Regions from separate parts of the Pseudomonas sp. NPDC087598 genome, predicted to be linked through region 3. Evidence: riboswitches for the same ligand, from Rfam matches in the RefSeq annotation. Region 3 holds a riboswitch; each other region holds the start of a gene.
What was found. A riboswitch is a leader RNA that binds a small molecule or an ion and turns the genes downstream of it on or off. The one in region 3 is predicted to bind cobalamin.

Region 1: another riboswitch for cobalamin. It lies ahead of cobO (cob(I)yrinic acid a,c-diamide adenosyltransferase); the one in region 3 lies ahead of cobW (cobalamin biosynthesis protein CobW).
Region 2: another riboswitch for cobalamin. It lies ahead of ACIOWE_RS20650 (TonB-dependent receptor plug domain-containing protein); the one in region 3 lies ahead of cobW (cobalamin biosynthesis protein CobW).

What each region holds. Positions count from the first base shown of each region.
Region 1 is NZ_JBIUWQ010000044.1:18,778-26,524, reverse strand. It holds gene cobD (threonine-phosphate decarboxylase CobD) at 1-935, opposite strand, end outside; gene cbiB (adenosylcobinamide-phosphate synthase CbiB) at 928-1,836, opposite strand; gene bluB (5,6-dimethylbenzimidazole synthase) at 1,833-2,483, opposite strand; gene ACIOWE_RS21510 (cobyrinate a,c-diamide synthase) at 2,480-3,880, opposite strand; gene cobO (cob(I)yrinic acid a,c-diamide adenosyltransferase) at 3,877-4,488, opposite strand; cobalamin riboswitch at 4,569-4,800, opposite strand; gene ACIOWE_RS21500 (hypothetical protein) at 4,963-5,547, shown strand; gene ACIOWE_RS21495 (PQQ-dependent sugar dehydrogenase) at 5,614-6,927, shown strand; gene ACIOWE_RS21490 (C40 family peptidase) at 7,061-7,597, opposite strand.
Region 2 is NZ_JBIUWQ010000041.1:19,397-27,143, forward strand. It holds gene ACIOWE_RS20620 (DJ-1/PfpI family protein) at 1-21, opposite strand, end outside; gene ACIOWE_RS20625 (thiol-disulfide oxidoreductase DCC family protein) at 228-689, shown strand; gene ACIOWE_RS20630 (saccharopine dehydrogenase) at 699-1,826, opposite strand; gene ACIOWE_RS20635 (NADP-dependent oxidoreductase) at 1,973-2,896, opposite strand; gene ACIOWE_RS20640 (DoxX family protein) at 2,967-3,407, opposite strand; gene ACIOWE_RS20645 (LysR family transcriptional regulator) at 3,594-4,505, shown strand; cobalamin riboswitch at 4,545-4,751, shown strand; gene ACIOWE_RS20650 (TonB-dependent receptor plug domain-containing protein) at 4,844-6,781, shown strand; gene ACIOWE_RS20655 ((2Fe-2S) ferredoxin domain-containing protein) at 6,781-7,140, shown strand; gene ACIOWE_RS20660 (ABC transporter substrate-binding protein) at 7,137-7,747, shown strand, end outside.
Region 3 is NZ_JBIUWQ010000007.1:83,918-91,664, forward strand. It holds gene cobN (cobaltochelatase subunit CobN) at 1-2,472, opposite strand, end outside; gene cobW (cobalamin biosynthesis protein CobW) at 2,476-3,549, opposite strand; cobalamin riboswitch at 3,647-3,859, opposite strand; gene ACIOWE_RS06310 (MFS transporter) at 4,341-5,522, shown strand; gene ACIOWE_RS06315 (LysR family transcriptional regulator) at 5,612-6,490, shown strand; gene ACIOWE_RS06320 (DUF3574 domain-containing protein) at 6,676-7,137, shown strand; gene ACIOWE_RS06325 (APC family permease) at 7,134-7,747, opposite strand, start outside.

The DNA.
Region 1 (7,747 bases), on a different contig from region 3:
GCATCGGCCGGCAGGCCGAAACGCAAACTGCTGTTGTGAGTGAAGATGCGCAGGAGGATGCCGCGTCGGGCCATGAATTCGTGAAGCGCTTGCGCCTGCTCGGTGATCAGCCACTGAAACAGCGCGCAACCGCCGTGCGGTTTGAAGCCATAGCGTTCCAGCAACAGCGCCAGCCGCTCGCTCGCCTCATCGCTGCGAATTCGCTGACGTGTGTGGTTTTCAGTGTCTTGCAGACAGGCTTGACCGAGCACCCGCGTCGGCCCGCTGACCGCCCACGGCCCGACCTGTTCGGCGAGCAGTTTGAGTAACTTGCGCTCGGCCAGCACAAAGCCCAACCGCACCCCGGCCAGGCCAAAAAATTTGCCGAACGAGCGCAACACAATCAGACCGACCCGATGGGTATGCGCGGCAAGACTCAATTGCGGCGTGTTGTCCATGAACGCTTCATCGACCACCAGCCAGCCACCGCGTTGCGCGAGCCGTGCATGCCAATCGAGCAGACGTGCCGGGGTCAGGCTCAGGCCGGTCGGGTTGTTCGGGTTGACCACCACCAGCACGTCGAGACTGTCGAGAAAGAAATCGACTTCCTGCTCCAGCACTTCGCGCACGATGTAGCCGCTGCGCCGCCAGGCTTCGGCATGCTCGGCGTAACACGGCGACAACACGCCGACCTTGCCGGCGCGACGCAGACGCGGCAGCAACTGGATGGCCATCTGCGAACCGGCCACCGGCAACACCTGCGCCGCGCCGTAGTAATCACACGCGGCCTGCTCAAGACCATCATCGGTTTCCGGCAATCGCGCCCAGGCGCGCAGCGGGATCTCCGGGACTGGAAACGGCCACGGCGCCAGACCGCTGGACAGGTCGAGCCAGTCAGCCTCGGCAATGCCGTAATCGAGTGCGGCCTTGCGCAGCCGGCCACCGTGCTCAAGCATAGAATTCTGCCCCCACGCAGAGAATCAGCAGCCATAACCATACGCCGCGCTGGACCAATTGCCAGCCACGGTCGATGGAATCTGCATCGGCCGCCGGACCTTCGCCGAGTTGCGGACGCTCATGCAGTTCGCCGTGATAGATCGCCGGGCCACCCAACTCCACGCCGAGCGCACCGGCACCCGCCGCCATCACCGGACCGGCGTTGGGGCTGTCCCACTGCGGTCCCTGGGTACGCCAGCATTTCAAGGCAAGTCGGGTTTTGCCGAGCAGTGCGTAGGTCAACGCCACCAACCGTGCAGGAATGTAGTTGAGGACATCGTCGATTTTTGCCGCACACCAGCCGAATCGCTCGAAGCGTTCGTTGCGATAGCCCCACATCGCGTCGAGCGTATTGCTCAAGCGATAGAGCACCACGCCCGGCGCACCGGCCACGACAAACCAGAACAGCGCGGCGAATACTGCATCGCTGCCGTTCTCCAGCACCGATTCAGTGGCGGCGCGGGCGACGGCAGTGCTATCGAGTTCGCTGGTCTGGCGGCTGACCAGATAACCGACTCGCTTGCGCGCCTCTTCCAGATCATCGGCGCGCAATGCAGCGGCAACCGGAGCAACATGCTCACCAAGGCTGCGCATGCCGAGGGCGCAATACAGCGCGAGAATTTCGACAAGCCAACCCATGTAAGGCGCCCAGGAAAACGCGGTGGCAAGCAAGGTCAGCGGCAGGACCGCGATCACCCACGCGGTGACGCCATGGCTGCGCCAGCCACGCCCCCCGGCGTTGAAACGTTGCTCGATGCGCCCGGCAAAATTGCCGAACGCCACCAGCGGATGCCAGCGTTTCGGTTCACCCAGCAGCGCATCCAGCGCGACCGCGGCGACACTCAACAACGCCACACTCATTGATTCACTCCCCAATAGTTTTCGTACAGCAACTCATTGAGCGGACGCGCCTGCGCCCACCCTTCGAGTACCAGCATCGGCGCCGGATAGAATTCCTTCACCGGGCCAAGACAAAGGACTGCCAGCGGCTTGGCTCCGACCGGTAGCTTCAGCAGATCGGCGAGTGCCTGCGGCTCGAACAGCGAGACCCAGCCCATGCCCAGGCCTTCAGCGCGTGAGGCCAGCCAGAGGTTTTGAATCGCACAGGACAACGAGGCCATGTCCATTTCCGGCAGCGTGCGGCGACCGAAAATGTGCTTTTCGCGATCATCCATCAGCGCGGCAACCAGCACTTCGGCGCAATCGTTGATGCCTTCGACCTTGAGTTTCATGAACTCGTCGCTGCGCTCGCCCAAGGCTTCGGCAGTGCGCACGCGCTCTTCTTCCACCAGATGCTGGATCTGCTGGCGCAGGTTGCGATCGCTGATGCGGATGAAGCGCCAGGGCTGCATCAGGCCGACGCTCGGCGCCTGATGGGCGGCTTCGAGCAAACGGCGCAGCAGTTCGGGCTCGACGGTGCCGCCAGTGAAGTGGCGCATGTCGCGGCGTTCGGCGATGGCTCTATAAACCGCTGCGCGCTCGGTTTCGGTGAATGCGTTGTCGGTCATGGCCCCTTCGCGAGCAGGCTCGCTCCTACAGGAGATCGCATTTCTTCAGACTGCACACCGTCCACTGTAGGAGTGAGCCTGCTCGCGATGGCGGCCTCAAGGTCGGGCAGAAACAGTGCAGCAACAGCCGCAGGATTCGACGGGAAATAAAAGTGCACGTAAGAAGCCGTCATCCGCCCTTCCCGATAGACCGCCTCCGCCCCGCGCCCGCCATTCGGGCTCAGGCCACGGGCAATCGGCGTCAGTTCAGTGGTTGTCAGGGAATGGTGATACGTGTGGCCACGCAACGAACCTTCCGGCAGCTCCACCGCTTGCAGCGCCAACGCCGCGAGACGCTTTTGCATTACCGCATCGCCCGCCAGCAAACCGACCAGTTCAGCACGAGTGCCTTCAACGTCGGTCAGGGAATCGAGCAGGTAAAGCATGCCGCCACACTCGGCGAGTAACGGATTGCCAGCGGCGTGATGCGCTCGGATCGCGTCGAGCATCGCGGTGTTCTGCGACAGCGCAACGTGATGCAACTCCGGATAACCACCGGGCAGATACAAACTGTCCGCCTCGGGCAATTGTGTATCGCGGATTGGCGAGAAGAAGCTCAACTCAGCCCCCATCGCGCGCAACAGATCGAGGCTCGCGCCATAAGTGAAGGCAAACGCCTCATCACGGGCAACGGCAATTCGCACGCCGTTGAGCAACGGCTCGGCGGCGATTACGTCAGGCGCGGCGAACTCCACGGCCGGTGGCAGCGCTACCTCACAACTGCTGGCGAGGGCTGCGGCGGCCGCGTCGAGGCGCATGTCGAGGTCATTCAGTTCGCTGGCTTGCACGAGGCCGAGGTGGCGGCTCGGCAGCTCGATCCCGGTCTCGCGGGACAACGCGCCGTACCAGCGCAAACCTTCGGTGAGGCTGCCTTCGAGCAATTGCGCATGGCGCAAGGTGCCGACGCGATTGGCCAGGACGCCGGCAAACGGCAAGTCCGGCTGATAGCGTGCCAGACCCAATGCCAATGCACCGAACGTCTGAGCCATAGCCGTGCCGTCGATCACCCCGAGTACCGGCACGCCAAAATGCCGCGCCAGATCGGCGCTCGAGGGCGTGCCGTCAAACAATCCCATCACGCCTTCGATCAGAATCAGGTCGGCATCGGCTGCGGCTTCCCACAACAGGCGACGGCTTTCCTGCTCGCCGACCATCCACATGTCCAATTGATAGACCGGCGCACCGCTGGCGCGCTCAAGAATCATCGGGTCGAGAAAATCCGGTCCGCATTTGAACACGCGAACCTTGCGCCCCTGATTGCGATGCAAACGGGCCAACGCAGCGGTGACGGTGGTCTTGCCCTGACCGGAGGCCGGTGCGGCGATAAGGACCGCCGGGCAGTGACGTGGTTGATTCAAAGTTCGACGCCTTTCTGCGCTTTGATGCCGGCCTGGAAGGCGTGTTTGAGCATGCCCATTTCGGTGACCGTGTCGCCCATCTCGATCATTTCCGGTTTGGCCGCACGACCGGTGACGATTACGTGCTGCATCGGCGGACGCGCCTGCAAGTCGCTGAGCACCTGATCAAGATCGAGGTAGCCGTGCTTGAGGGCGATGTTCAGTTCATCGAGCACCACCAGACCGATCGAGGGATCGCGCAGCAGTTCGCGGGAGACGGCCCAAGCGGCTTCGGCGGCGGCGATGTCGCGCTGACGGTCCTGGGTTTCCCAGGTGAAACCTTCGCCCATCACATGGAAACGCACTTGCTCGGGGAAGCGACGGAAGAACAGTTCTTCACCGGTGCTGTTACGGCCCTTGATGAACTGCACCACGCCGCACTGCATGCCGTGGCCCATGGCGCGGGCGAGCATGCCGAACGCCGAGCTGCTTTTGCCTTTGCCATTGCCGGTCAGCACCAACACCAGGCCGCATTCGTCAGGCGAGTTGGCGATGCGTTCGTCGATGACGGCTTTTTTGCGTTGCATACGCGCCAGATGGCGTTCGTCACGCTCGGGGGAATCAGTCATGGGGGAGCTCTCCGTTGAGGCTGGATAACGGCGGGCAGGCACAAGAATAGACGGCAAAAAGCCTGGCATCGCCCACCGTGATGCCGCTGGATGGATCAGGCCGGTCTCCGGGCTCATGAGCGGCGCAAGGCCTGGCTGCGCGCCTTCCCGCTTCTTTCGAGGCAGTGGCTCAAGGCGCAGCTTTTACTCATTTACCGTTGCGGGGGCAGCGCCGGGATCGTAGTGGTTCTTCGCGCGAAGACAACCCTCACCGGCTTCCCTGTTTCACTCTGTCGACGCAGGTCACAGAGCACCTGAAACAAGCCGCGAAGGTTAGAGGGTTGGGGGTGGAGCGTCAATTAAAGAGGGGGCCGTCGAGCGAATAACTGCCGTCGATCAATTATCTGGCGCCAATCTTGTGCCATGCTGAAACAAGTGATATCAAAGAGCCATGCTTTTCTCGAAAAAGCCATCACAACAATAAGGATGATTACGATGCAAGGCATGATCATCAGCAATCCGCGCCTGGAATTCCTGCGCCCGGTGCTTGAACGCTGGTTTGACTGTATCGACCGCTACAACGCCGTGCGCGGCGACAGCGACACGCCTTACTGGCATGACGAGAAAGCCAATCTCGGCTTGCTCTCGGCAGCGGCATGGATGGCCGAGCTGGTGACGCTGGAACAGACGGCCACCCGCAAGCAAAACGAAGAAGGCGAGCGCAATGCCCGCGCCGACCTGTTCCTCGCAGGCAGCGATGACCGCGCTTACATCCAGGCCACGCAACGCTGGCCACGGGTCAACAACCTCAACCTGACCCAAGCATTGCAGGAGATCACCAGCGACGCCAGACGCATCAGCTTTGCCAGCGACCTCAAACTCGGCTGCCTGTTTGTCGCCCCGCAAAAAGCCCAGCACAGCGCCAGCCCCGAAGAGCTGCAAGACATGGTCGACGACCTGCAAAAAGAACACACCTGCGCCGTCGCCTGGTATTTCCCCTACGCCTACCGCAAGTTGCGCAACGAAGCCGGCAACTATCACCCGGGCATTGCCGTGCTGTTCAAAGAGGCCCGCAGTTGAGCAGTTGAACCATCGGGCTTGCGCGCTCCTCTATGATTAGGAATGCATTCATAGGGAAGATCAGTAATGCGCAAGTCCCAGCTCGCTTTTGTCATCGCCCTCGCCGGAGGGCTCGCCGCCTGTGGTGAATCCTCCAGCCTGCAAGTTTCCGACGGCACCGGCCCGTCACCGAAATTGCCTGAACCGAACAAGACCCTGATCCCGACAGTGAATATTGCCCCGGCGATCGGCTGGCCCGAGGGCGGCAAACCGACCGCAGCGGCAGGCACCCAGGTCGCTGCGTTCGCCGAAGGCCTTGATCATCCACGCTGGCTCTACGTGTTGCCCAATGGTGATGTGCTGGTGGCAGAAACCAATGCCCCGCCGAAACCTGACGACAGCAGCGGCATTCGTGGCTGGGTGATGAAGAAAGTCATGGGCAAGGCTGGCGCCGGCGTACCGAGCCCGAATCGCATCACTCTGCTGCGTGATGCCGATCATGACGGTGTCGCCGAGACGCGTACGGTGTTCCTGCAGAACCTCAATTCGCCGTTTGGCATGACCCTGGTCGGCAATGATCTGTATGTGGCGGATACCGATCGCCTGCTGCGCTTCCATTACGAACCCGGCGCGACCGAAATCAAGTCGCAACCGATCAAGGTGACGGACCTGCCCGGCGGCACGCTGAATCATCACTGGACCAAGAACGTTATCGCCAGCAAGGACGGCAACAAGCTATACGTCACAGTCGGCTCGAACAGCAACGTCGGCGAAAACGGCCTGGATAAAGAGGAAGGTCGCGCGGCGATCTGGGAAGTCGACCGGGCGACCGGCAATCACCGCATCTTCGCCTCGGGCATTCGCAATCCCAACGGCCTGGCCTGGGAACCCACCAGCGGCGCGCTGTGGACGGCGGTCAACGAGCGTGACGAGATCGGCAGCGACCTGGTGCCGGACTACATCACCTCGGTCAAGGACGGTGGATTTTATGGCTGGCCGTTCAGCTATTACGGGCAGCATGTTGATGTGCGGGTGAATCCGCAGAACCTCGACCTGGTCGCCAAAGCCATTGCCCCGGATTACGCGGTCGGCCCGCACACTGCTTCGCTGGGCCTGACCTTCGCCGAGGGCAACACGCTGCCGGCGCAGTTCAAGGAAGGCGCGTTCATTAGCCAGCACGGCTCCTGGAACCGCAAGCCGCACAGTGGTTATAAAGTGATTTTCGTGCCGTTTACCGGCGGCAAGCCGAACGGCGCACCGGTGGATGTGCTGACCGGTTTCCTCGACAAGGACGAGAATGCGCTGGGCCGCCCGGTGGGCGTGGTGATCGACCAGCAAGGTGGTTTGCTGGTGGCGGATGACGTGGGGAACAAGGTGTGGCGGGTGTCTGCCACGAAGTGATATTGAATTTGACCTGAAACAACTGTGGGAGCGAGCCTGCTCGCGAATGCGGTGTGTCAGCCTCCATCGAGTTGACTGATACACCGTTTTCGCGAGCAGGCTCGCTCCCACATTAAGATTGCTGCGATTTTTCTTACGGGTTATGCGCCAGATGCTCAGGCTGCAACACCCGTTTCGCACTCAGATAAGCCTTCTGCCAATACGCCTTCGACAAGCTGTCCAGCTTCACCGTGCCGCCAGTGGCCGGCGCATGCACGAAGCGCCCTTCTCCGACGTAAATCCCCGCATGACTGACCTGCGAGCCGCCATTGGTGGCGAAGAAAATCAGATCTCCCGTCTGCAAGCCTTCCTTACCGACATTCGGCGCCTGCATCACGATCAGCTCGCGAGTGGAACGCGGCAGAGAGATACCTGCGGCATCACGGTAGACAAAACCGATGAGTCCGCTGCAATCAAACCCTGAATCCGGCGTGTTGCCACCCCAGCGATAAGGCGTACCCACCAGGCCAAGCGCGCGGAACAGCACGTCTTCAGCAGCCGGCGAGAAAGATTGCGAGGGGCCGAACACGACCGGCGCGCGAACCACAGGCGCAGGCGGCGGTGTACGGCTGGCACAGGCGCTGAGCAGCGCTGCGAAGAAGATCAATGCGAGGCGGGCCGACATGGTCATAAGCAGAACATCCTGATCTGGCTGCGGCTTTCTCTGCCGGATGGACAGAAAACAAAACCGCCTGCGCAGCACGCAGGCGGTTTGCCATCAATATAGATTCAGGATTCTAGCGGCTACGCGGCAAACTTCAAGTAAGACTTTAACTTCACC
Region 2 (7,747 bases), on a different contig from region 3:
GGTAAGGATGGCGATGTGCATTGAACGCCTCGGCCGGGTGAGATTATTCAGCGCCAGCGTAAAATCGATCACCCTGCACAATCAAAAAATTGTCATGCATACGCTCGTGATAATCCCGTGGCATGTCCGTTGGTAAACCTCCCTCGGCGTTCGCTTCTCGCCCACAAGCAGACGCCAGCCGTCCCCACGGTTATGATCCAGTCACTCCAACTGAATGGACCCACACCATGCCAACCGCGCAACTCCGCCCTACCCCCGCGCCACTGCTCAAGCCCGGCGAAACGGTGGTGCTGTTCGACGGGGTGTGCAAACTCTGCAATGGCTGGGCGCGGTTCCTGATTCGGCATGATCATCAGCGCCGTGTGCGCCTGGCGGCGGTGCAGTCGCCCGAGGGCCAGGCGCTGCTCGCGTGGGCGGGTTTGCCGCTGGATCAGTTCGACACCATGGCGGTGATTCGTGACCGGCATTACTGGGAACGCTCGGATGCCTTTTTCGAAGTCATCAAGCAGTTGTCCGGCCGCTGGCAGCCTTTGCGACTGCTGCGGATTTTCCCGCGTGTGCTGCGCGACTGGGGCTATGACCGCATTGCGCTGAATCGCTATCGGCTGTTCGGCAAATACGATACCTGTCTGTTGCCCGATCCTGACCACGAACAGCGTTTTCTGAAAATGGCGGCGCCGTCTGCCTGATTAGCCTGTTCAGCGCTGCCCGTCAGAAAACTGCACGGACAGGCTCAAGTTGGCCGGATCGTTGATCGCCGCCAGATATTCATCGACGCTGATTTCGCCGACACATGGACGAGCGCCGGATGACGGCACGTAGCCCCGAGCCATTTTTGTCGCCAGCGCCACAGCGGCGCAGCTGGGAATTTCCGGGCCCTTGTCATTCAGGGCGGTCAGTTGCGCGGTCATGGACAGCGGTTTGCCGTCAACGCCCACGCCCTGAACATCAATGTACATCGCACTTTTGCCATCGCCGAAACGTTCGAACCGAGTGCCCAGTCGATGCAGGCGCGCCGCCCAGATCGCATGGTCGCGCACCAGCCCGAATTTCAGTGCCTGCGCCAACAGACCATTGGCGATACCACCAAGTTTCAGCCCGGCGCCGGCCTGAAAACTGAGGTTTTGTGCGCCATAACGACCGGCAAAAATATCCATGTCCGGCACGTCGACGTTGGCCAGCAACCGAGTGCCCAATTGCGGCATCTTGCGCAAGGTCAGATCCAGCCAGCCGGACACCTCATGCACCTGACCGTTCTTCAATTGCCGGATCGGTTTACCGGCGTAGGCCAGCACACCTTCGATGGTCGACAACCCCGGCATCTTCGCCGAGGAGGAAATGCCGTGTGCGATGGCGTCGATACGGGAGAAGCGCTGACGCTGCTGATCGATGATCGCGGAAGAAAGCGTTGGCACCGAACTGCAACCACTGAGGATCGCCACACCCGCCGCTTTCGCCCGCTCATTGAGCAGGCCCACGCCGTTGACGAAAGTTCGGCAGTCAGCCAGATCACAGTAATTCACCGAGGCGGCGATGCAACTCTCGGCAACCGCATAGGACTGCCCTTGAAACGGGCCACCGGTATGAACCACCAAATGGATGTTCAGCAAGCTCAGAGCGGCGCTGAACTCCGGCCCCATGGCATCGCCACACCAACCTTCGGCAACGGCCCCCGATTGGCTGTTCAACTCATCGAGCTTGCCTTGCAACTTGTCCGGATTACGCCCGGACAGCACCAACTCCACACCGCGCATGCCCGCCAGATGCCGGCAAACAATGCTGCCGAAATTACCGTAGCCACCGACCACCATCACCCTGAACTGCATGTCTTCTGTCCCTGACTGCGAGGCTGTTATCAGCCTAAAACGGATACCCACGTACTGGCCGTGGAGAATATAGATCCGTGTACCCGCACGCCACACCCGACGCGCGGGAGGTGTGGCGGATCAGTCATAAGGCCGGAACCCGCCCCTTACCGCGTGGTATCAAGCACCAGTCGGCCGTGTAAATGACGACCGAGGCTTTTATCGATGGCCGCTGCCGCGTCACTCAAGGGGTAAGCCTCAACCTCAACGGTCAGGTGGCCCTTGTCGAATAACCCGGCGATCAGCGACAGCTGCCGGCCATCAGAGCGGGTGGCGAAGTGGACCGGTGTAATGCCGTAGTCGTTTGCCAGGGTCATGTTTGGCGCGCTCACGGGGGATACCAGCACACCGTTTCTTTTCAGCACTGCGAACGAGCGCTTCTGCGTTTCACCGCCGACCAGGTCCAGCACCACATCCATGCCGGACACCTGTTCTTCGAAGGCCTGGGCGGTGTAGTCGATGGTGTGGTTGGCACCGAGTGCCTTGAGGTACGCATGATGGTGCGCAGATGCCGTGGCATAGACCTCGGCGCCCAGATATCTGGCGATCTGCACGGCCATACTGCCGACACCACCCGCAGCGGCGTGAATCAACACTTTCTGCCGCCGTTGCACGCCGGCGTGTTCGGTGAGTGCCTGCCACGCTGTCAACGCGCTGGCGGGCACCGCGCCGGCCTGCAACGCACTCAGCGAGCGAGGCTTGAGCGCCAGTTTTTCTACCGGGGCCACCGCTTTGCTCGCATAGCCGCCGACGATGTTGATGAAACCGAATACCTCGTCGCCGAGGCTGAAGCCGGTGACGCCGTCACCCTTGGCGATCACGGTCCCGGCCACTTCAACGCCCGGTGTGAACGGCATTGGCAGCGGGATGAACGCCTGCATGGCACCCGAGAGGATTTTCCAGTCAATCGGATTGACCCCGGCGGCGGCGACCTGAATCAGCACCTCGCCAGCTCCAGCAACCGGATCGGCAACCTCTTCCAGACGCAACGCTGCAGAACCGCCGTACTCGTAAACACGCAAAGCCTTCATCACAATCTCCACTGTTTAACGGGTTGATCAAACGTCTGTTGCCAGGGCTCTCCCCTGGCAACAGCGCGACTCAAGTACGGCGTGCGTCGAGGCTGAAGCGACCGGCACCGAAGGCCACCACCTGCAACAGGCCACCGGCCATGGCGATATTCTTGAAGAAGTGGATGAACTGGTTCTGATCGCCCAGCGCGTTATGGAAAGCCAGGGCAGTCATCACGCTGAACAGCGCCAATACCGCCGCCACGGTGCGAGTGCGATAGCCAGCGATCAGCGCCAGGCCACCGCCGATTTCAACGATGATCGCCACGGCCAACGCCACGGATGGCAGCGGTAGCCCGACGGAGCTGATGTACCCGATCATCATTGCCGGCGCGGCCAGTTTGGAGAAACCGGAGAGGATGAAAATCGCGCTGAGCAGTACACGGCCGATCAACGCGGCCGAGGCTTGAGCGACATCGGCGCGTGACTGTTCAGCGACTTGTGGTTGAGCGGTGTTTGCAGAAATGGTCATCGGTATTTCCTTCAAAAGTTCGGGGGTTCGGCGTGAACCGCCCTGTTGAAGAAAATCTTGCGCTGCAACGACTCATCTGAATAGCTGACTAATTTAGATCATCACGTTCTAAAAAATAGACAAGCTGAGTACGCAGCATTCGGTTATATCTGCGTGACCCACCCCGTCATGTTCGAGGCTGCGACGATGATTTCCGACCCGGGCACACCAACCCTGGACCAACTGCGCGTGTTCCTGACCGTCGTCGACGTCGGCAGTTTTGCCGGGGCCGCGAGGAAGCTGCACCGCGCCACTTCGGTGGTCAGCTATTCGATTGCCAACTTGGAAATGCAGCTCGGCGTGTCGCTGTTCGATCGCCAGACCACCCGCAAACCGCAACTCACCGAGGCCGGCCGCACGGTGCTGGCCGAAGCGCGGACCATCGCCCAAGGCGTGCACGGCTTGCGCGCCAAAGTGAAAGGTTTGCTGCAAGGGCTGGAAGCCGAAGTGCATCTGGTACTCGATGTGATGCTGCCGCCCGAGCGTGTGGTCGACGCGCTGAAATCCTTTCGCGAAGCCTTCCCCACCGTTGCTCTGCACTTGCACATGGAGGCGCTTGGGGCCGTCACGGAGCTGGTCATCAACGGTAACGCCATCGTCGGAGTCAGCGGGCCGATGAACGAAGGCATCGACGGTATCGAGAGAATCGCAGTCGGCAGCGTCGAGCTGATTCCGGTGGCAGATCCCGGGCATCCGTTGGCCTCAAGCGAGTCGAATGCGCCGGGGGCCGGGCGCGAGTTCACTCAACTGGTGCTGTCCGACCGTTCGCGGCTGACCAAGGACCGGGAGTTCGCCGTGCTCAGCAACCGCACCTGGCGGTTGGCGGACCTCGGCGCCAAACACATGCTGCTGCGCGAAGGCATCGGCTGGGGCAACATGCCGGTCCCGATGGTCGAAGAGGACTTGCGCAGCGGTCGTCTGGTACGCCTGCAGTTGCCGGAATACGAGAGCGGCATTTACACCTTCGACGTCATCTATCGCACCGATCTGCCACCCGGCCCGGCGGCGCGGTGGTTGATCGAGCGCTTTGTGCAACAGGGGGCGGCGCAGCAGGCATAGGCCGGTCCGAAAAGTTGACGAACGGTCTGTCGAATGTTCAGATGCCGCCCAGTTTCAGGTGTCCCATGCCGCCGTGCATGGGGTGAAACGGGAAACCGGTAGGTTCTTTTCGAACAAGTCCGGTGCTGCCCCCGCAACGGTATACGCGTGATGTTTTCGACACACCACTGTGGCCAAAAAGCCATGGGAAGGTGAAGGCATCGATACGCGTGAGCCCGGAGACCGGCCTGGAATTTCTGTTTGGCAAAATCCTGCGGTGGGCGGGCATGGGCCGGTATTGGCTGTGCGCGATGCCTTCTCCTGCATGCTCTTCTGCGAAGATCCTTTTCGAGAAGACAATGATTCGACCTTTCAATCCCTCGGCTCCCTCCCTGTTATTCGGTTGCCTGTTCAGCCCGTTTCTGCTGGCCGACGACGCGCCGCTGGAACTCAATCAGCAAATCGTTTCCGCGCCCTCGGTGGAGTCCACCACCGTCGCCGACATGGCGCACTACGGCAGCAAAGTGGAAATCGTCAGCCGCGAGCAGATCGAGCGCGCAGGCCCCGGCGCCGATGTCAGCCGCGTCATGCAGATGTTCATTCCCGGCTTGTACGTCGCACCGAAAAACGGCCCGTTCGACTACGGCACCTACTCCTTGCTGGGCGGGCGCAACGACGACACGCTGATCCTGCTCGACGGCGTGCGACTGAATAACCGTCTCTACGGTGGCCTGTATCTGGACACCCTGCCGGCCAACGCCATCGAGCGCATCGAAGTGCTCAAGGGTGGGCAGAGTCTGTTGTTCGGCACGCAGGCAGTGTCGGGAGTGATCAACATCGTCACCCGCAGCCCGCAGAGCCGCAAAGCTTCCGGCGAAGTCAATCTGGGCCTGGACACCTTCGGCGGCACCACTGAAGACGCCCGGGTCGAGAACATCTTCAGCAATGGTTTCGGCGACCTCGGCTTGCTCGCGTATGTCAGCCACAACGTCTCCGACGGCTACCAGCCGTTTCGCAACCGCGACATGAAAAACGATACCGAGAAGAAGCGCGCCTACGAAGTCACCACGTTCGGCGGCAAGGCCATTCAGTCGTTTGGCGATGACTCGCGGCTGGAGCTGTTCTACCAATACGCCGACGCCAATCTCGACTTCGCCCGCCCGGTCAACGATCACAAGACCACCAACGACCGCGTGCAACAGATCGCCACAGCGACCTTCGAACAGAACCTCAATGAGCGCCTGAGTTACTTCGTCAAAGGTCATATCAACGACTGGGACACGCGCTACACGCGCATCAACAACGTCGACGGTGGCGGCACCAAAGTCATCAACCACAACGACTACTGGGGTTTCACCGATTGGGGTGTGCAGGCCGAGGGCAAAGCAGAATTGCCCGGTGGTCATGTGCTGATTGTCGGTACCGACAACCAATGGTTCAAGGGCCAGGACGATGTGCTGATCATCGACAATGACAAGGCCGAAGCCCACGCGATCTATACGCAACTGCGTCCGCAGATTGACGCCCTGCCCGATTGGCACCCGAGCATCGGCATTCGTCACGAAGCCATGGCCGGCGGTGATAGCGCCACTGTCGGCATGCTCACCTCGCTTTATGACCTCAACGAAAACTGGTCCCTGCGCGGCCAGTACGGCAGTGCCTACAAACTGCCGAACGCCGAGCAATTGTTCGTCAATGAACCGGGCGACGAGATCGGCAACCGCAACCTCAAACCGGAGAAAAGCCGCAACGCCGAACTGGGTCTCGATTACAAAGGCCTGCTGCTCGACCGCGAATTCAGCGCCAGCGTCACCCTGTTCAAACGCAAGATCGACGACCTGATCACCCTCGACGACATCCAGTGGGTCAACGGCGAAGGGCAGATCCGCATGCGCGGTCTCGAGGCTGACGCGAAACTCGCGCTCAACGATCAATGGAGTGTGCAGGCCGACATGACCCGCAACCTCACCGAGTCGCGCACCGGTGTGACGATCAATGACATCCCGAGCTTCTTCGCCCGCTCACGCATCGGTTTTGAGTCGGAGAATCGTTTGTGGGGTGCCGGCGGCGCGATCCGTTATATCCGCGACGTGACCAGCTCGAAACAGGTTGAATACGGGCATTACTCGGTGGTGGATGCCGACGCTTACCGCTACCTCGACAACGCCCACCAGCATCGCCTGAGCCTGCTGGTGGAAAACCTGTTCGACCGCGACTACGTCACCAGTCGCTCGAACAACGTCGACAACCTCGGACGGCCGTTCACCTCCGAAGTCCGCTACACGTACACCTTCTGATGACGAACTCCATCAGCCACGACGGCATCGACACCCATCCGGACTGGTCGCACGTCCCCGAACATGCGCGTCACGTGTTCCTCTGCACCGGCCCACGCTGCACCCAGCGCGGCGCCTTGCAGTTATGGAAAACCCTGCGCCGGCATTTGCTGGCGCATGACCGCATCGAAACCCCGGGCGGGGTGTTGCTGACGCGCACGCACTGTCAGTTCCCGTGCAATCTGGGGCCGATTCTCACGGTGTACCCGGAGACGTGCTGGTATGGCGTGCACAGCAACGAAGACGTGCAACGGCTGGTCGAAGGGCATCTGGTCGGTGGCGAGGTCGTCGTCGATTTGCTGATCAAGGCGCGCACATGAGGGCGTCGTGGCTACTGGCGAGCGCCCTGCTCTGCTCTACTGCTGCGGGTGCCGACAGCTTGCGAAATTGCAGCGAGACCTGGAACACCGCGCAATCACCGCCGTCGCGCATTGTTGCGCTCAATCAGCACGCCGCTGACCTGTTGCTCGCCCTCGATGCCGGCCCGACGCTGGTGGGCGTGGCGTATCTGGACGATACCCATGCCGGGGATGGCAACGCCGAGTATTTCGGTGTCCCGGTGATTGCGCAGCGATACCCGTCCAGCGAAGTGCTCTATGCGCAGAAGCCGGATCTGGTGGTCGGCGGGTTTGCCACGGCGTTCGGCGACGGCGTGACCTCGCGCTCGGGTCTGGCGCGCAACGGGGTCGGTTCCTACTTACTGGAAGCGGCCTGCGCGGGGCATTCGCTGGATTACTTCGAACACGTGCGCCACGACCTGCACACCCTCGGCACGCTGCTGCACAAACCGCAAAAAGCCCAACAACTCAGCGCCGCCATGGATGCCGACCTGGCCCGTGCAAGTGCCCTGATCGGCGCCGAAAAACCGTTGTCGGTGTTCTATCTCGACAGCGAGGTCAACGGCCTCGACTCGGAGGGTGGCCGCGG
Region 3 (7,747 bases):
TGGGAGCGAGCCTGCTCGCGAAAGCGGTGGGTCAGGTAAATCTATAGCGAATGATACGACGCCTTCGCGAGCAGGCTCGCTCCCACAAGGAGTTTGCAGTGCTTGGGAGATCAGGTCTGTGGCGAACAACTCCAGGCGTTCGCGGGTGTCGCCGGCGGTGCGCCAGACCTCTTCGCTGAGCGATTGCAACTCATCGGGACGCGGGCCAGTCCACGGATCGGCCAGTGCACAATCCAGCGGGTCGAAGCCCAATTCAAACGCCTTGGCCAATGCCCGCAGCAAACTCGATTGCGCGCCCTTGCCATCGCCGCGTGGAATGCGCAGCAATGCCAGCAACGTATCGATACGCAAACGCCCGCTCGGTGATTCGCCGAAAATGTGCAACCCGTCGCGGATCTGCGATTCCTTCAGATCACACAAATAGGTATCGAGACGCGGCAGCCAGATCGCCGCATCGGCGTCGCTGTCGAGCGCCGCATCGAGTTGCAGCTCTCGGTCGATCTGTGTGTCGCGCACCAGTTGCAGAATGTCCCGTTGCAACTCACGTGCACGACGCGGATCGAGCAGTTGCGCTTCGTAATATTCGTCGGCCAGCAGTTCCAGATTACGCAGTGGACCGTAGGTTTCGGCGCGGGTCAGCGGCGGCATCAGGTGATCGATGATCACCGCTTGCGTGCGCCGTTTGGCCTGGGCGCCCTCGCCCGGGTCGTTGACGATAAACGGATAGATATTCGGCAGAGGCCCGAGCAATGCATCCGGCCAGCAGTTCTCGGAAAGCCCGACGCCTTTGCCCGGCAGCCATTCGAGGTTGCCGTGTTTGCCGACATGGATAACGCCGTGGGCGCCATAGGTATTGCGCAGCCAGAAGTAGAAAGCGAGATAACCGTGGGGTGGCACCAGATCCGGGTCGTGATACACCGCGCTCGCGTCGACCTGATAACCACGCGCCGGCTGAATGCCGACGAAGGTCAGGCCAAAGCGCAGACCGGCGATCATCATGCGCCCATCGCGGCACATCGGATCGTTTTGCGGCGTGCCCCAACGTTCGATCACGGCAGCTCGATTGGCTTCAGGCAACGCGCTGAACATCGTCAGGTAAGCGTCCATCGCCAGGCTTTGCTGGCACGGACGCAAATCAATCGTGTCGAGGTCATTGCTGACGCCGCCGAGCAACTGCTGGATCAGTTCGGTGCCGCTGTCCGGCAGTTGCGCAGTGAGCGGATAACCCTCGGCCTGCAAGGCGCGCAGGATGTTCAGCGCCGCCGCCGGCGTATCCAGACCGACACCGTTGCCGATGCGCCCGTCGCGAGTCGGGTAGTTGGCGAGAATCAGCGCAATGCGTTTCTCGGCATTCGGCACGCGCGCCAGATCGATCCAGCGTCGCGCCAGTTCGGCGACGAAATCCATGCGCTCGGGTTGCGCGCGATAACAGACCACGTCGGACTGACTGCGCTCACTGCGCCAGGCCAGATCCTTGAAGCTGATCGGGCGGCTGATGATGCGCCCGTCGAGTTCCGGCAGGGCAATGTGCATCGCCAGATCCCGTGGGCCGAGGCCCTGCTCGCTGTCACGCCAGCCGGGTTCGTTGTCTTGGGCGCAGATGGCCTGGATCACCGGAATATTGCGACGAAACGGCCGTAAGTGCGGGGCTTCAGGGCTGGATTGGGCGAAACCGGTGGTGTTGAGAATCACCCCCGCCTCGACCTCATCCAGCCAATCTTCGACGACTGCCAGACAGCCGGGCTCTTTCAGGCTGGCCACGGCAATCGGCAACGGATTAAGCCCCGCCGCTTGCAGGCGCTGGCAGAAAACATCGATGAACGCCGTGTTCGCCGCTTGCAGGTGTGAACGGTAAAACAACACCGCCGCGACCGGTTGATCCGGCAGCCAATCGGCTTGCCAGTCGCGCAGTGCCGCGGTGTTTTTATCGGGGTGGTAAATCGCTGTGCGTGGCAGGGTCTGCGGCTCGCCCCAAACGTAATCGCGAGCAAGCCAACGACTGGCCAGACAACGGAAGAAATCCAGCGCATTGCCCATGCCGCCCTGACGCAGGAACTGCCAGAGCCGGTCGCGTTCCTCGGCGCCGACGGTACTCAAGTCGCTGAGTTCCGGATCGGGGCGATCATCACCCGGCACCAGAATCACTTGCACACCGCGCTCGGACAGCTCGATCAAACGCTCGACGCCGTAGCGCCAATAAGCAATGCCGCCGTGCAGCGAAATCAGAATGACCTTGGCATGACGCAGCACTTCATCGACGTACAAATCGACCGAAGCATGATTCTGCACCTGCATCGGGTTGGCCAGACGCAGGCTCGGATAATCCTCGGGCAACTGCTGCGCGGCCTCGGCGAGCAGCGCCAGACTGGAGTCGCCGCTGCACAGGATCACCAGCTCGGCGGGGGTTTGTCCAAGGTCGGCAATGTTGTCATCCGACACGAAACCGCCGGGCTGGGTCCTGAGCAGGTGCATGGCTTAAACGCTGAGCGCGGCGCGCAGTTGCGCTTCAAGTTGCGCCGCGTCGAGTTCCTGACCGATCAATACCAGACGCGTGACACGCGCTTCATCGGCGCCCCACTGACGGTCGAAATGCTTGTCGAAACGCGTACCCACGCCTTGAATCAGCAGGCGCATCGGCTTGTTCGGGATGGCCGCGAAACCCTTCACACGCAGGATGCCGTGCTTGACCACCAGTTGCGTCAGCGCGTCGAGCAACAGGCTTTCGTCGGCTTGCGGCAGTTCGATGGAAATCGAATCGAAGGCGTCGTGATCGTGGTCGTCGTGATCGTCATCGCCTTCACCGTGGTGATGGTCGTGATGGCTGTGGCGGCTATCGATGTGTTCTTCCGAACCGGCGCCGAGGCCGATCAGCACGTCCAGCGGCAGACGACCGTTGCTGGCTTCGATGATCTTCACCGCTGGCGGCAGTTCTTCGGCGACTTCGGCGCGTACGCGAGCCAGATCTTCCGGGCTGGTCTGGTCGGCCTTGTTGAGAATCACCAGGTCGGCGCTGGCCAGTTGATCGGCGAACAGTTCGTGCAGCGGCGATTCGTGATCCAGGTTCGGATCGAGTTTGCGCTGGGCATCGACCTGATCCGGGAACGCGGCAAAGGTGCCGGCGGCCACGGCCGGGCTGTCGACCACAGTGATCACCGCGTCGACGGTGCAGGCGCTACGAATTTCCGGCCACTGGAAGGCCTGAACCAGCGGTTTTGGCAGGGCCAGGCCGGAGGTTTCGATGAGGATGTGATCGAGGTCGGCGCGACGGGCAACCAATTCGCGCATCACCGGGAAGAATTCTTCTTGAACGGTGCAGCACAGGCAGCCGTTGGCCAGTTCGTAAACGCGGCCGGTGGCTTCTTCTTCGGTGCAGCCGATGGTGCATTGCTTGAGGATTTCACCGTCGATGCCCAACTCGCCGAACTCGTTGACGATCACCGCGATACGCCGGCCCTGAGCGTTGTCGAGCATGTGTCGCAGCAGTGTGGTTTTGCCCGAGCCGAGGAAGCCGGTGACGATGGTGACGGGGAGTTTGGCCAGTGTTTTCATCGGATGCCCTTTGGCAAGGTGGCGGGCAAACGGGACGAGATCCGCGGCGCAGCTGCGCGCGGAAGAATTCGCCACCGGATCACCCCGCCCGGTTGTAGTGAGAAATCTGTGACGAGGCAGGTCTCCTGGCTGACGGTGTTCAGGCCTTGAGCCTGGCATTCGCTGCGCCTTCCCGCTGGCTCATGGGTTGAGCTGGCAGTGGCGTGGCAGTGAATTTCACCGTTCACAGTTGCGGGGGCAGCCGCGGCTTGGACCGCGTTCCCTTCTTAGCTCCGGTTTTTGCCGGAGAACCTCGAAGGTGCAAGGCTACGCATGGTGTGGTTTAGGGTCAATGGGATTGGGTTTCGGGTTTTTCGTTTTGCGTGCATATCCGTTGCTGCGGGTGTTGCCTCTGGCGGTTTCGCTCTTACAGCGACTCACTTTTCCAGACGCCGAAAAGTAAGCAAAAGGCTTGGCCCCCGGCGTACGGCACTTCGCTTGGGCTCAGTGTTCCCTCGCTACGGTGTCCATCCGGGGGCATCGCCTACGGTTTGCTGCGCTGCACCTCCTCTCGATGTGTTTGGCTTCGCCAAACGGCGCTGCGCGCCTAACCCCCGGATGAACACCTTCACTCGGCCTGCCGAAGGGGCTAAAGGGCAAAAGCCAAAGCAGATCAAAAGAACGCAGCGTGCCGCAGCTCCTACAGGGGGTTGTCATAAATAGATTTATACCCATACACCGAATAACCAATTTCATTTATAGATCATTGCTCTCTAGCCTCTCGCCATCTTCCCCTTCCGAGAGAGGCTCACATGCCCTTTGTCATTTACATCTTCACCCTCAGCGCTTTCGCTCTGGGTTTGGCCGAATTCGTGCCGATTGGTTTAACCGACGTCATGGCCCGCAGTCTCGGCGTCGACGTCGAAGCCACCGGGGCGACCATCACCGCGTATGCCTTGGGCGCCACGCTGTCGGCGCCGTTGTTCAGTGCATTGACCGCCCGCTGGTCACGCAAGAACGTGATGCTCGCCACGGCGCTGGTGTTCAGCGTCGGTAGCCTCGCGGCGGCGTTTTCGACGACGTTGACGCTGATGCTGGTGGCGCGATTCATCGCCGGCATGGGGCATGGTCTGTTTCTGGCAGTGGCTTCGAGTACGGCGGCGCGCTTGGCTGGTCCCGGGCGCGCCGGTAGTGCGGTGGCGGTGGTGTTCGGTGGTTTTACCTTGGCCATGGCTATTGGCGTGCCGATCAGTACCTATCTCGGCGGCGTGATGTCGTGGCGTCTGGTGTTGGCGGCGATTGCGGTGTTCGGTGCGATTGGCTTCTTCGGTTTGCTGTTCGGCATGCGTGATCCGCTGCCAACCGCTGCCGACAGCGGCTCGGCGTTGCACAGTCTGAAGGCGTTGCTCAACGGCAAGCTGTTGGCCGGCGCACTGGTCACGGTGCTGGGTTATGCCGGTTCCTTCGTCGCCTACACCTACATCGCACCGGTGCTCACCGAGGTGACCGGCACCACCGCCGCCACCGTCGGCGTGTTCATGTTGTTGTATGGCGTGATGGCGGCTATCGGCAATGTGCTCGGCGGCAAACTGACGGATGCCTGGGGCGTCGACCGCGCCAGCGCTGCATTGATCGCCGGCATTGTGGTGGTGACGGCGGGCATGTGGGCATTCTCCGGTTCAGCGTTGATGATGGGCGTGCTGGTCGCCCTGCTGGGTATGTTCAGCTTCGCCGCAGTGCCGGCGTTGCAGGCGCGTTTGATCGGGGTTGCCGAGCGTCATGCGCCGCACGCTCATGGGGTCGCGGCAGGTTTGAATATTGCCGGATTCAATTCCGGGATCGCGTTGGGATCGGTGCTGGGCGCCGTCACGATCAGTCAGGTTGGTCTGAGCTTCGTCGGACTCACCGGTGCAGCGGTTTCGGCGCTGGGCTTGTTGCTGGTATTGAGTCAGATGGCCGCAACACCACGCTATCGGGCGGCTGAGACTCTATAAGCCCTCAGCGCACGGAACGCCGCCATGGCGTTCCGTTCCGGCAGGCACAGTGGTAAAAGCAACCTTCACCCTTTGGGCGCCGGAGCACCATGAGCCACCTCACCCACCTGCGAACGTTCCTCGAAGCGTACCGTGCCAAGTCGTTTTCCAAGGCTGCGGAACACTTGGGCATCACTCAACCGGCAGCATCGATGCACATTCAGGCGGTCGAAGCGCTGGTTGGCAAGCCGCTGTTCCGGCGCTTGCCACGCGGTGTCGAGCCGACTGAAGCGGCGGACGAACTGGCGCGTTCCGTGGCGCCGTTTCTCGATGGTCTGGAAAGCAAGATCGCCTCGCTACGCCCGGGCCTGATCAAGGGTGGCACGGTGCATCTGGTCGGTCCTCCGGACTTTTTCCACGCACAAGTCGCCGCCCGCCTCGCGCCGTTGCTGGACGAAGGTTTCACCTTGCGCTTTCACACCGGCACCAAAACGCGCATCTACGAGATGCTAGAAGCTACTCAGATCGATTTCGCGATCACCGCCTCGATGCCCGACGAACACTCCCACGGCTACGCACATCTGCTCACCGAGCGCATGTTGCTGGTGTACGCACCGAGTCTGCTGGAACGCCTCGGGCAACAGCCCGGCGAAGAACAACTCAGGCAGGTGCCGCTGATTGCCTTTGACGAAGATCTGGCGCTGGTACGACCCTTGTGGACGACGATGTTTCAGGTCGCGCCACAGTTGCAGGCAGCGCTGACCATTCCTGATCTGCGAATCATCATGGACCTGGTGCTCGGCGGCCACGGCTGGAGCGTCCTGCCGGATTACCAATGCGCCGACGCCATCGCTGACGGTCGCTTGATTTCGCCGACGTTGCCGAGCGAAGCGCCGGTCAACGCGCTGTATCTGGTGTGGCGCAAAAGCGTGATCAAGAGCCCCAGCCTGTTGTACGTGCGCGATTTCCTGCTCAACGCATTCCGCTGATGTCTGGCCGGCGCATGAAACTTCAGGTGCGCCCGCCTCGCTTGGTAAACAGCTATTCGAAGTAGAACTAATTGACCACACTTCGCATATTCCACAAATAGAGCTTCAACCCACTTTTTAGTCTTTTCTCGCTATTAATCTGCCCCCTTATACTTGCCAACTACTGTCAACAATAAGGAAATTCCATGCCTCAACGTCTATTACTGGCGGCACTGTTTGTGGCGGTCGCCGGTTGTGCCAGCCCCTCTCCTGTTTCCGTGCACACCAAAGATCCCGCCAGTTCGACCTTGCAGGGAGACGCGACGCGCCCGGCGCAGGCGCAATGGACGCGTACCGAGTTGTACTTTTCGGTCGGCTCGCTGGATGGCAAGGAAGGCGCGGTCAGCCCGGCGCGCTGGCGTGAGTTTCTCGACAAGGAAGTTACGTCGCGGTTTCCCGATGGCTTTACTGTTCTCGATGCGTATGGACAGTGGAAAGATCATGGGGCGAAAGAGCCTGAGCGACTGAGCACCAAGGTCATTGTGATTTTGCATGAGAACAGTGCGAAGAATGAGGGGAGTATCGAGGCGATTCGCCTGGCGTATAAACGTATTACCGGGGATCTTTCGGTGTTGCGCTTGTCGCAGCCGGCGCAGGTGTCGTTCTAGTCCGCAGTCTGCTCGAGAGCCTGCCGAGGCGTCGACGCCACGCGGCTCAACCCGGTCAAAAGCACCGCCCCCACCAGCAACACCGCAATCCCCAGAAACGCGCCCCACCCGACTACCGTCACGCTTGAATAAAGCATGTACAGGCACAAGCAAAAAAACAGCAATGGTAACAATGGATACAACGGTACCTTCACTGGCCGTGGTACCTCGGGAAACCGCCGGCGAAGAATGATCAGCGCCACACTGCTCAGGCTTAAAAACAGCCAGTACACCGGCGTCAGGTACTCGACCATGGTGTTGAACCCGCTCAGGGTGAAGCTGCCAAACAGCACCAACAGCAACGCCACCGCACCTTCCGCGAGCAGCGCTTTACGCGGTACACCGTGACGGTCGTCCCAGTCACCGAAGCTGCGCAACTGCGGCACATCGCGAGCGGCGGCGTAAGTGGTGCGGGCGCCGACCAGCAGGGTCGAGTTGATGGTCGCGATCGCAGCGATGCCGACCATCAGCAGAATCAGCATCACCCCGGGCGCGCCGAATGCGCGGTTCAACAGTTCGACCGCCGGCGCATTGCTGGCCGCCAGTCCGGCAAATCCCAGGCCCCGGACAA